One region of the Streptomyces siamensis genome, then DNA from elsewhere that is predicted to be linked to it. Evidence: predicted binding sites of a transcription regulator. Region 1 holds the regulator's gene; the other holds the start of a gene.

Region 1 (5,472 bases):
CGGGCAGCTCCCGCGCCATGCGGTGGCCCTGTCCGGCCCACAGCGCCATGCCCTGCGCGTCGCCCGCCCGGGCAGCCGCCTTGCGCAGCGGCGAGGTCAGATGGTGGACCTCGGGGTAGGCGGCGGGCGCGTACGGCCCGTGCTCGCGCAGGAACCGGTTGACGAGTCCGCGCGCGGGGCGGCCGGAGAACGCCCGCGTCAGCTCCGTACGGACGTAGAGCGGGTTGGTCAGCGCCTGCTTGTGCACGGCGTTCGCGCCGGACTCGTGGGTGGCGAGGAACGCGGTGCCGAGCTGGGCGGCGCTCGCGCCGGCCGCGAGGGCGGCGGCGATCTGACTGCCGCGCATGATGCCGCCGGCCGCGACGATCGGGATCCGCACGGTCTCGCGGACCTGCGCGATCAGCGAGAGCAGGCCGATGCCGGTGCCGTCCGTCTCCGGGTTGTCGCGGTGGGTGCCCTGGTGGCCGCCCGCCTCGACGCCCTGCACGACGACGGCGTCGGCGCCCGCCCGCTGCACCGCCAGGGCCTCGTCGGCCGTGGTCGCGGCGATCAGGGTGAGGGTGCCGACGCGGGCGAGGGACTCCAGGACCTCGGGGGCGGGGCAGCCGAAGTGGAAGGAGACCACCGGCACCGGGTTGTCGAGGAGGACGGCGAGCTTGGCGTCGTAGCCGTCGTCGCGGCCGCTGTCCGGGTCGCCGAGCTCGGTCTCGTACCAGGCGGCCTCACCGGCGAGCTGGTTGGCGTACACCTCGACGGCCGACCGGTCCGCGTACTCGGGCTGCGGCATGAAGAGGTTCACGCCGAAGGGCTGGGCCGTGAGTCCGCGCAGCTGCTTGATCTCCTGGTACATGCCGTCGGCGGTCTTGTACCCGGCGGCCAGGAAACCGAGTCCGCCGGCCTCGGACACTGCCGCCGCGAGCTGCGGCACGGAGACGCCGCCCGCCATGGGGGCCTGCACGATCGGCAGTGGGAAGAGATCGGTCAGCGCGGAGGACATGACCGCATGTTGTCACGTCCTCCGTACAAGTCCGAATCCACCCTTCCGCCTGTCCGGGACCGGCCGGAAGGGCACCTGGTCAGCGCCCTCCGCGGCTCCGGTCCCGGCTTCGACGGTCGTGTCAGCGGCCGTTGAACGCGTCCTTCAGACGCGAGAACAGACCCTGCTGGCCGGGCTGGAACTGCCCGGTGGGCCGCTCCTCGCCACGCAGCTTCGCCAGTTCGCGCAGCAGTCGCTCCTGCTCGGGGTCGAGCTTGGTCGGCGTGGTGACCTCGACATGCACGATCAGGTCGCCGCGCCCGCCGCCGCGCAGGTGCGTGACGCCCCGCCCGTGCAGCGGGATCGACTGCCCGGACTGCGTGCCCGGACGGATGTCGACCTCCTCCAGGCCGTCGAGCGTCTCCAGCGGCACCTTCGTGCCGAGGGACGCCGCGGTCATCGGGATGGTGACCGTGCAGTGCAGGTCGTCGCCGCGCCGCTGGAAGACGTTGTGCGGCAGTTCGTGGATCTCCACGTACAGGTCGCCGGCGGGGCCGCCGCCGGGGCCGACCTCGCCCTCGCCCGCGAGCTGGATCCGGGTGCCGTTGTCGACACCGGCCGGGATCTTCACCGTGAGGGTGCGACGGGAGCGGACCCGGCCGTCGCCCGCGCACTCGGGGCACGGGGTCGGGACGACGGTGCCGAAGCCCTGACACTGCGGGCAGGGGCGGGAGGTCATGACCTGGCCCAGGAAGGACCGGGTGACCTGGGAGACCTCACCACGGCCGCGGCACATGTCGCAGGTCTGCGCGGAGGTGCCCGGTGCGGCGCCCTCGCCGTTGCAGGTGGTGCAGACGACGGCCGTGTCGACCTGGATGTCCTTCGTGGTGCCGAAGGCCGCCTCGTCCAGCTCGATCTCCAGACGGATCATGGCGTCCTGGCCCCGGCGGGTGCGCGAGCGCGGTCCGCGCTGCGACGCCGTGCCGAAGAAGGCGTCCATGATGTCCGAGAAGTTCCCGAAGCCGCCGGCGCCGAAGCCACCCGCGCCACCGCCGCCCGCCTGGGACAGCGGGTCGCCGCCGAGGTCGTAGACCTGCTTCTTCTGCGGGTCCGACAACACCTCGTAGGCGGCGTTGATCTCCTTGAACCGCTCCTGCGTCTTCGGATCGGGGTTGACGTCCGGATGTAGCTCGCGCGCGAGCCTCCGGAACGCCTTCTTGATCTCGTCCTGGGAAGCGTCGCGGCGCACGCCGAGCACGGCGTAGTAGTCCGTGGCCACTTACGACTCCGCCAGGATCTGTCCGACGTACCGTGCCACCGCTCGTACCGCTCCCATCGTTCCCGGGTAATCCATGCGGGTCGGGCCGACCACGCCGAGTTTGGCTACTGCCTCGCCGCCCGAACCGTAGCCGACGGAGACCACGGACGTGGAGTTGAGTCCCTCATGGGCGTTCTCGTGACCGATCCGCACGGTCATGCCCGAATCCTTCGCCTCACCAAGCAACTTGAGGAGCACGACCTGCTCCTCCAGCGCTTCGAGCACCGGCCGGATGGTGAGAGGGAAGTCATGTCCGAAGCGGGTGAGATTGGCGGTGCCGCCGATCATCAGCCGCTCCTCGGTCTCCTCGACGAGTGTCTCCAGGAGGGTGGAGAGCACCGTGGCGACCGTACCGCGGTCCTCGGGCTCCTCGAACGCCTCCGGAAGATCCTGCACCAGCTGCGGGACGTCCGCGAAGCGGCGGCCCGCGACCCGGCTGTTGAGCCGCGCCCGCAGGTCCGCGAGCGACGTCTCGCCGAACGGCGCGGGGCAGTCGATCATGCGCTGTTCGACCCGCCCGGTGTCCGTGATCAGCACGAGCATGACGCGCGCCGGGGCGAGCGACAGGAGCTCCACGTGCCGCACGGTGGAGCGGGTCAGGGACGGGTACTGCACGACGGCGACCTGCCGGGTGAGCTGCGCGAGCAGCCGCACGGTCCGGGCCACGACGTCGTCGAGGTCGACGGCGCCGTCGAGGAAGTTCTGGATGGCCCGCCGCTCGGGTGCCGTCATCGGCTTGACCCCGGCCAGCTTGTCGACGAACAGCCGGTAGCCCTTGTCCGTGGGGATGCGCCCGGCACTGGTGTGCGGCTGGGCGATGTACCCCTCGTCCTCCAGCGCCGCCATGTCGTTGCGCACGGTCGCGGGCGAGACGCCGAGCCGGTGCCGCTCGGTGAGTGCCTTGGAACCGACCGGCTCCTCGGTGCCCACGTAGTCCTGGACGATGGCGCGCAGCACTTCGAGCCTGCGTTCACTGAGCATCGCGCACACCTCCAGAAGTCGGCTCCGTGGTCTTCGTGGCCCCTGGCCTGGCACTCAGCGCACGCGAGTGCCAGCGTTCCCCGGCCCAGTGTACGGCTGTGAGGTACGGCCCGGGCAAGGGCCGGCCTGCGATGTCGTGCTCACCACGTCCGCACGGCTAGCGTCTCCGTATGAGCGTGACTTGGGAAGAGCCGGGGTGGGAAAGGGTGACACCCCGGGTCGGACGACGGCGGCTTCCGGTCTGGGACTGCACCGTCGGGCTCGTGGTGGGCGCGGACGCCGCGCTCGTGATCGACGCGGGGTCGAGCCTCGGTGAGGGCGCGCGGCTGCGCGCCGAGGCGCTGCGGCTGCTCGGGCCCGGTCGCAGGGTGACGCACCTCGCACTCACGCACCCGCACTTCGACCACGTCTTCGGGGCGGCCGCGTTCTCGGGGGTGGAGGTGTTCGGGGCGGTCGGGCTGGACGCCGTCCTCGCCGACGGGCGTGAGGAACTGCGCGCGGACGCGGTGCGCAACGGCCTCGGACCGAGTGCGGCGGCCGAGGCGGCGGACCTTCTGGTGCACCCCCGGCACGCGGTGTCCGGCGAGTGGACGCTCGACCTCGGCGGCGTCCAGGTCCTGCTGGCGAACGTGGGCCCGGGACACACCGCGCACGATCTGGCGGTCCTGGTCCCCGGCGGGCCGGGCGGACCGGAGACCGTCTTCTGCGGGGATCTGGTGGAGGAGTCGGGCGAACCCCAGGCCGGTCCCGACGCGATCCCCTCACACTGGCCGGCCGCCCTGGACCGGCTGCTCGACCTGGGCGGCGAGGACGCGGTGTACGTGCCCGGTCACGGAGCGACGGTGGACGCGGCGTTCGTGCGCGCCCAGCGGGACGCGCTGGCGGCGCGTTTCGGCGTGTCGTAGCGATCTCCCCCGCACCGCCCCGCCGCTTCTCCTATCGTCATCCGAATGCGCCAGTACTCTCCGGACCTGACTCCGCCGTGGAAGAAGCCCAAGCCCGTACCGGAGGTCGCGGCGGACCCCGGTCTGGTGGTCGAGGAGCCCGGTACCGGATTCTGCGGTGCCGTGATCCGCTGCGAGGCGGGCACGGTCACCCTGGAGGACCGCTTCGGCAAGCACCGGGTGTTCCCGCTGGAGCCGCGCGGCTTCCTGCTGGAGGGGCGGGTGGTGACGCTCGTACGGCCGTCGTCGGCGCCGGCACGTCCGTCCCGCACGGCGTCCGGTTCGGTGGCCGTGCCCGGTGCGCGGGCCCGGGTCGCCCGCGCGGGCCGCATCTACGTGGAGGGCCGCCACGACGCCGAGCTCGTCGAGAAGGTGTGGGGCGACGACCTGCGCATCGAGGGCGTCGTCGTCGAGTATCTGGAGGGCGTCGACGACCTCCCCTCCATCGTCGAGGACTTCGGTCCCGGCCCCGACGCCCGGCTGGGCGTCCTGGTCGACCACCTGGTGCCCGGCACGAAGGAGTCCCGCATCGCCGAGGCGGTCACCAGCGACCACGCCCTGGTGCTCGGCCACCCGTACATCGACATCTGGGAGGCCGTGAAACCGTCGGCCGTGGGCATCGCGGGCTGGCCCCGGATCCCGCGCGGGCAGGACTGGAAGACAGGCGTGTGCCGGGCCCTGGGCTGGCCGGAGAACACCGGCGCGGCCTGGCAGCACATCCTGTCCCGGGTGCGCTCCTACAAGGACCTGGAGCCGGAACTCCTGGGTCGCGTGGAGGAGTTGATCGACTTCGTCACGGCGCCGGAGTGACGGTCCTGCCGCCGGTTCCGCGGGTGCGGCTCCGGTGCCCTTTGAAGTCGGGGTCCCCGCCGTAGCCGGAGTCCATCCGTCGCCCGCCGAACCAGAGATCCGGCGCCCATCGGAGGCAGCCCGCCGCCACGGCGTCCCGCCCGTCGGAGGGCCGCAAGGAGACGCGGAGGCGCAGCCGGGGCAGTCCGGGCTGCAACGGCTCGCTGTCGCGCACGAACAGCCACAGCAACGGGTCGTCGCGGTCGATCCCGTCCTTCGGGCAGAGTTCGAGCGTGCGCAGGGGCCGCGCCTCGTAGATGCCGACACCGGCCAGCGAGTCCCACGCGACGGTCGCGGATTCTCCGCGCCGGGAGACATGCACGCCTGCCGCGTCCATCGTGACGACACTGCTCCACTGCCACCGCAGACCTCGGACGGCGAACACCACGGCCGCCCCGGCGAGC
Region 2 (5,472 bases), on a different contig from region 1:
CAGCTCCTGGAACCGCCGCGCGCGGTGGACCGCCACGCTCGTCCGCGTCGACTGCTCGACCCCGTTCGGGGTGAAGAACATCCGCTCCGCGTCCTCGGCCCCGAACTTCGCCGTGGCCCGCTGCCGCAGCCGCTCCTGCCCGAGGGCGGCGGAGACCAGCTCGGCCGGGTGCTCGCGGCGCAGCCGGGTGGCCACGGCCAGTTCCCGCGCCGGTTCGGTGCCGCGGACCTCGTCGAGCAGGGCGCGGCCCTCGGGGGTGAGGAGGGAGGCGAAGGAGACGTCGTTCACCGGCCCATTGTGGGCCAGTCGGTGGATGCTGCGCGTCCGGCCGTGGGGCCGCGGTGGTGTCGGGGCCTCGTGAGCGGCTCGCGCTGGGAAGATCCCGCACCATGCGATCAGTGCGACAAAATGATAAAAACGCCGCAATGCGGGCCGGTGTTCGCGGCGGTCTTGCCGTGCTCGCCCTCACCGCTCTCGTCTCCGGCTGCTCCGGCGAGGAATCCGGCGTCAAGGGGACCCCCGGTCAGCAGCCGAAGGTCAAGGCGTCCCCGGCCGCCGGCTCCTATGCCGACCGGGTGAGCAACAGCCAGGCCGAGCGCGTCGCCGCCGCCGAGCGCTGGGGCCTGGACAGGGCGCCGCTCGTGCCCCCGGCGCCGCCCGCCACGAAGCCGGTGATCAAGGCCCGCGACGGGTTCGAGGTCGACGGTCAGGAGGAGGAGGGGCTGCCCCCGGTCTTCACCACCGTCCCCACCAAGGACAAGGTCGTCTTCCTCACCATCGACGACGGTGAGGAGAAGGACCCGAAGTTCCTGCGGATGATGAGCGACCTGAAGATCCCGTACACCGCCTTCCTCAGCAACTACCTGATCAAGGACGACTACGGGTACTTCCGCGAGATGCGCGACCGCGGTGTCACCCTCAACAACCACACGCTGCACCACCCGTACCTCCCCGGGCTGTCGTACGACGAGCAGAGGGAGGAGATCTGCGGCATGCAGGCCATCATGACGAAGCAGTTCGGCAAGCGCCCGACGCTCTTCCGGCCGCCCTACGGCAACTACAACGGCGACACCCTGCGCGCCGCCAAGTCCTGCGGCATCGAGTACGCCCCGATCTGGGACGAGGAGGTCTACGTCGACCACTGGGAGTACCGCGAGGACGACCGCGACCTGCACCCCGGCGACATCGTCCTCACCCACTTCCGGGGCCGCGCCGACTGGGACGGCACGATGACCGACATGGTCCGCCGCTTCCTGAAGAAGGTCACGGACAAGGGCTACGCGGTGGCGCGCCTGGAGGACTACCTGTGAGGCTCCGGGTGCGGCGCCCGGCGCGCCCGCGGCCACCGCACCCGGCGCGGCGCTGGGTGCGTGCGCTCGGCGGGGGACTGCTCGCCGCCGTGCTGCTCACCGGCTGCGCCCCGTCCGTCGACCCCATCGGGCGGCTGGGCAAGAAGGCGGCGCAGAAGGTACGGCCCCGGGAGTCGGCGTACCGCCGCTGGGGCCTCGCCGCCCCGCTCGCCCGCCCGCCGCGCCCGCCCGCCCGGACCGTCGCGCGCCCCGCCGGCCCCGGACTGCCGCCCGTCGTGGACCACGTCCCCACCCACGATCGAGTGGTCTTCCTGACCTACGACGACGGCGCCGAGCGTGATCCGCGGTTCGTCGACATGGTCCGTGAACTGCGGCTGCCGGTCAGCATGTTCCTCACGGACACCGTCCTCGGGCCGGGGTACGGGGACTTCGCCCGGCTCCGCGCGGTCGGCGCGAGCGTGCAGAACCACACCCTCGACCACGCCTCCCTGCGCGGCCTGCCCTACGCCGGCCAGCGCGCCGAGATCTGCGGCCAGCAGGACAAGCTCAAACAGCGCTTCGGCATCCGGCCCCGGCTGCTGCGGCCCCCGTACGGCACCTACGACCACACCACGCTGCGTGCCGCCGCCGACTGCGGGGTCGCCGCCGTCGTGCTGTGGCGGGCCTCCATGCGGGCGGAAGGGCTGAGCTACGAGCAGGGGCACGAGCTGCGGCCGGGCGACATCGTCCTGGCCCGGCCCGAGGACACCGGCGGAGTGACGCTCATCGACTCCACGACCCGTCTGCTGCGCCGCATCCAGGCGCAGGGATTCACGGTGGCCCGGCTGGAGGACTACCTCTGAGCTCCGCCTCAGGGACGGGGAAGCGGACGTGGACGCGCGCGCACGTGCGCCGAGGTTTTGCGGACATGTAAGCGCCGCGTTGGCACTCCGCTTGACCGAGTGCTAATCGCAGTCATAGTCTCGGCCCTGGCACTCCCCCCTGGAGAGTGCCAATAGCGACGGGCAGGTCCGGCACCCGCGACGACGGATCGACCTGGTCGCCACCTCAGACAGTTAACCCCGTGAGATCTCCGAAGGGGGAGGTCGGATCGTGACGACCGCCAGCTCCAAGGTTGCCATCAAGCCGCTCGAGGACCGCATCGTGGTCCAGCCGCTGGACGCCGAGCAGACCACGGCCTCTGGCCTGGTCATTCCGGACACCGCCAAGGAGAAGCCCCAGGAGGGCGTCGTCCTGGCCGTGGGCCCGGGCCGCATCGAGGACGGAAAGCGCGTCGAGCTCGACGTCACCGTCGGCGATGTCGTGCTGTACAGCAAGTACGGCGGCACCGAGGTGAAGTACAACGGCGAGGAGTACCTCGTCCTCTCGGCCCGCGACGTGCTCGCGATCGTCGAGAAGTAATTCACCCAGAATTGCAGTGAACTGCGCCCCTGGCCCCCGCGACGTCAACAAGCCGGGCGCCGGGGGCGCCGTTCGTTTCTCCCAGTTTTCCGAGAGGGCTGAACCGCTCCTATGGCGAAGATCCTGAAGTTCGACGAGGACGCCCGTCGCGCCCTTGAGCGCGGCGTCAACAAGCTTGCCGACACGGTCAAGGTGACGATCGGCCCCAAGGGCCGCAACGTCGTCATCGACAAGAAGTTCGGCGCCCCCACCATCACCAACGACGGTGTCACCATCGCCCGCGAGGTCGAGGTCGAGGACCCGTACGAGAACCTCGGCGCCCAGCTGGTGAAGGAGGTGGCGACCAAGACCAACGACATCGCGGGTGACGGTACGACCACCGCCACCGTGCTCGCCCAGGCGCTCGTGCGCGAGGGCCTGAAGAACGTCGCCGCGGGCGCCTCCCCGGCGCTGCTGAAGCGGGGCATCGACGCGGCCGTCAAGGCCGTCTCCGACGACCTGCTCGCCACCGCGCGCCCGATCGACGAGAAGTCCGACATCGCCGCCGTCGCCGCGCTGTCCGCCCAGGACCAGCAGGTCGGCGAGCTCATCGCCGAGGCGATGGACAAGGTCGGCAAGGACGGTGTCATCACCGTCGAGGAGTCCAACACCTTCGGTCTGGAGCTGGACTTCACCGAGGGCATGGCCTTCGACAAGGGCTACCTGTCGCCGTACTTCGTGACGGACCAGGAGCGCATGGAGGCCGTCCTCGAGGACCCGTACATCCTCATCCACCAGGGCAAGGTCAGCTCCATCCAGGACCTGCTGCCGCTGCTGGAGAAGGTCATCCAGTCCAACGCCTCCAAGCCGCTGCTGATCATCGCCGAGGACGTCGAGGGCGAGGCCCTCTCCACCCTCGTCGTGAACAAGATCCGCGGCACCTTCAACGCCGTCGCGGTGAAGGCCCCCGGCTTCGGTGACCGCCGCAAGGCCATGCTCGGCGACATCGCCACCCTCACCGGTGGTCAGGTCATCGCCGAGGAGGTCGGCCTCAAGCTCGACCAGGTCGGCCTGGACGTGCTCGGCACCGCCCGCCGCGTGACCGTCACCAAGGACGACACCACGATCGTCGACGGTGGCGGCAGCTCCGACGAGGTCGTCGGCCGCGTCAACCAGATCAAGGCCGAGATCGAGAACACCGACTCCGACTGGGACCGCGAGAAGCTCCAGGAGCGCCTCGCGAAGCTGGCCGGCGGCGTGTGCGTCATCAAGGTCGGCGCCGCCACCGAGGTCGAGCTCAAGGAGAAGAAGCACCGTCTGGAGGACGCCATCTCCGCGACCCGCGCCGCGGTCGAGGAGGGCATCGTCTCCGGTGGTGGCTCCGCGCTCGTCCACGCCGTGAAGGTCCTCGAGGACAACCTCGGCAAGACCGGCGACGAGGCCACGGGTGTCTCGGTCGTCCGCCGCGCCGCCGTCGAGCCGCTGCGCTGGATCGCCGAGAACGCCGGCCTGGAGGGCTACGTCATCACCTCCAAGGTCGCCGAGCTCGACAAGGGCCAGGGCTTCAACGCCGCGACCGGCGAGTACGGCGACCTGGTCAAGGCCGGCGTCATCGACCCGGTCAAGGTCACCCGCTCCGCCCTGGAGAACGCCGCCTCCATCGCCTCGCTGCTCCTGACGACCGAGACCCTGGTCGTCGAGAAGCCGGCCGAGGAGGAGGCCGACGCGGGCCACGGCCACGGCCACGGGCACGCCCACTGAGAACCGCGCCGCACGGCGTGACGTCGCCGGCGCGACGTCGAGCAGTGCCTCGCGAAGGCCCCCGCTCCCGACACGGAGCGGGGGCCTTCCGCGTTTCCGTTCGCCGACCCCACCGGGGCCGGAGCCTCGCGAGGTGTTCCGGGGACCGCGGCTCCCTAGCTCTCCAGTGCGTCGAGCGCGCCGAGCTGGGCCATCAGTCCCAGCCGGTCGTACTGCCACCAGCCCTCGGCGATCTTCCCGTCCTCCTGGCAGCGGAAGACGGTCGTCCCCGTCATGGTGACCGTCATCCCGCTCGGAGGGATCCCCATGAAGTCGCCGGTGTGGGTGCCGTTCCAGGTCCACCGCGTGCAGACGCGGTCGCCCTGGGCCAGCTGGTCGTCCACGGTGAAGGAGAAGTCGAACCCGCCCCGCCACATCTCGATCTCGCGCCGCATGGCGTCGAGGCCGAGGTTGTCCTGCTCGTTGGCGGGATCGTGGTCGTGGTAGTGCTCGACCATCAGGTCGTTGAGCGGCGGCAGGTCGCCCGCGGTGGCCACCGTGTCGAAGAACCGGCGGATGGTGGCCTCGTACAGCTGCTCGTCACGGATCACGTCCAGGTCCGTGAACGTCGGCGTCTCGTCGCAGAGGGCGACCATCTCCTGGAAGATCCTGTCGGTCTCCGGCAGGTTCGAGTTCCGCACCGCCTCCTCGTACGAGGGGAACTCCACGATCTCGATGAAGTGGGACGCGTCGGACCGGTCCTTGCCGATGACGCTGTGCGTCGCGGTCCGCTTCCCCCGGGTCTGCTCGACCCAGGTGTCCATCAGCCGGTTCATCTCGTCGAACCGGCTCGTCTTGCAGTCGATCAGTTGCACGAATGTCATGGCGCAGCCTCCCGGCCCACGCGGTCCGGATGAATGCGTCCATTTTAGTGAAAATCCCCCTCAACTGTCGTGGTTGAAGGGGATATCACCCGAGGGTGCGGACAGGCACTAACGGCCCGGCCCAGCTCACTGCGGCCCGTACTTCCGCCCCGTCCTCG

Evidence for each region. The regulator HrcA, encoded in region 1, represses chaperone genes, less so after heat shock. The targets are predictions, from matches to a motif close to TTNGCACTCNGNNNNNCNGAGTGCNAA.
Region 2: groES (co-chaperone GroES) is a predicted target of HrcA. The motif match lies at 2,232-2,258, and genes of this name have one in related genera.

The regions. Positions count from the first base shown of each region.
Region 1 is NZ_BAABKB010000002.1:646,335-651,806, reverse strand. It holds gene ABEB03_RS05540 (nitronate monooxygenase) at 1-997, opposite strand, end outside; gene dnaJ (molecular chaperone DnaJ) at 1,119-2,255, opposite strand; gene hrcA (heat-inducible transcriptional repressor HrcA) at 2,256-3,275, opposite strand; gene ABEB03_RS05525 (MBL fold metallo-hydrolase) at 3,446-4,180, shown strand; gene ABEB03_RS05520 (DUF3097 domain-containing protein) at 4,226-5,029, shown strand; gene ABEB03_RS05515 (hypothetical protein) at 5,013-5,472, opposite strand, start outside.
Region 2 is NZ_BAABKB010000030.1:122,267-127,738, forward strand. It holds gene ABEB03_RS31405 (class I SAM-dependent methyltransferase) at 1-288, opposite strand, end outside; gene ABEB03_RS31410 (polysaccharide deacetylase family protein) at 426-1,310, shown strand; gene ABEB03_RS31415 (polysaccharide deacetylase family protein) at 1,367-2,152, shown strand; gene groES (co-chaperone GroES) at 2,403-2,711, shown strand; gene groL (chaperonin GroEL) at 2,823-4,451, shown strand; gene ABEB03_RS31430 (ester cyclase) at 4,607-5,314, opposite strand; gene ABEB03_RS31435 (SDR family NAD(P)-dependent oxidoreductase) at 5,441-5,472, opposite strand, start outside.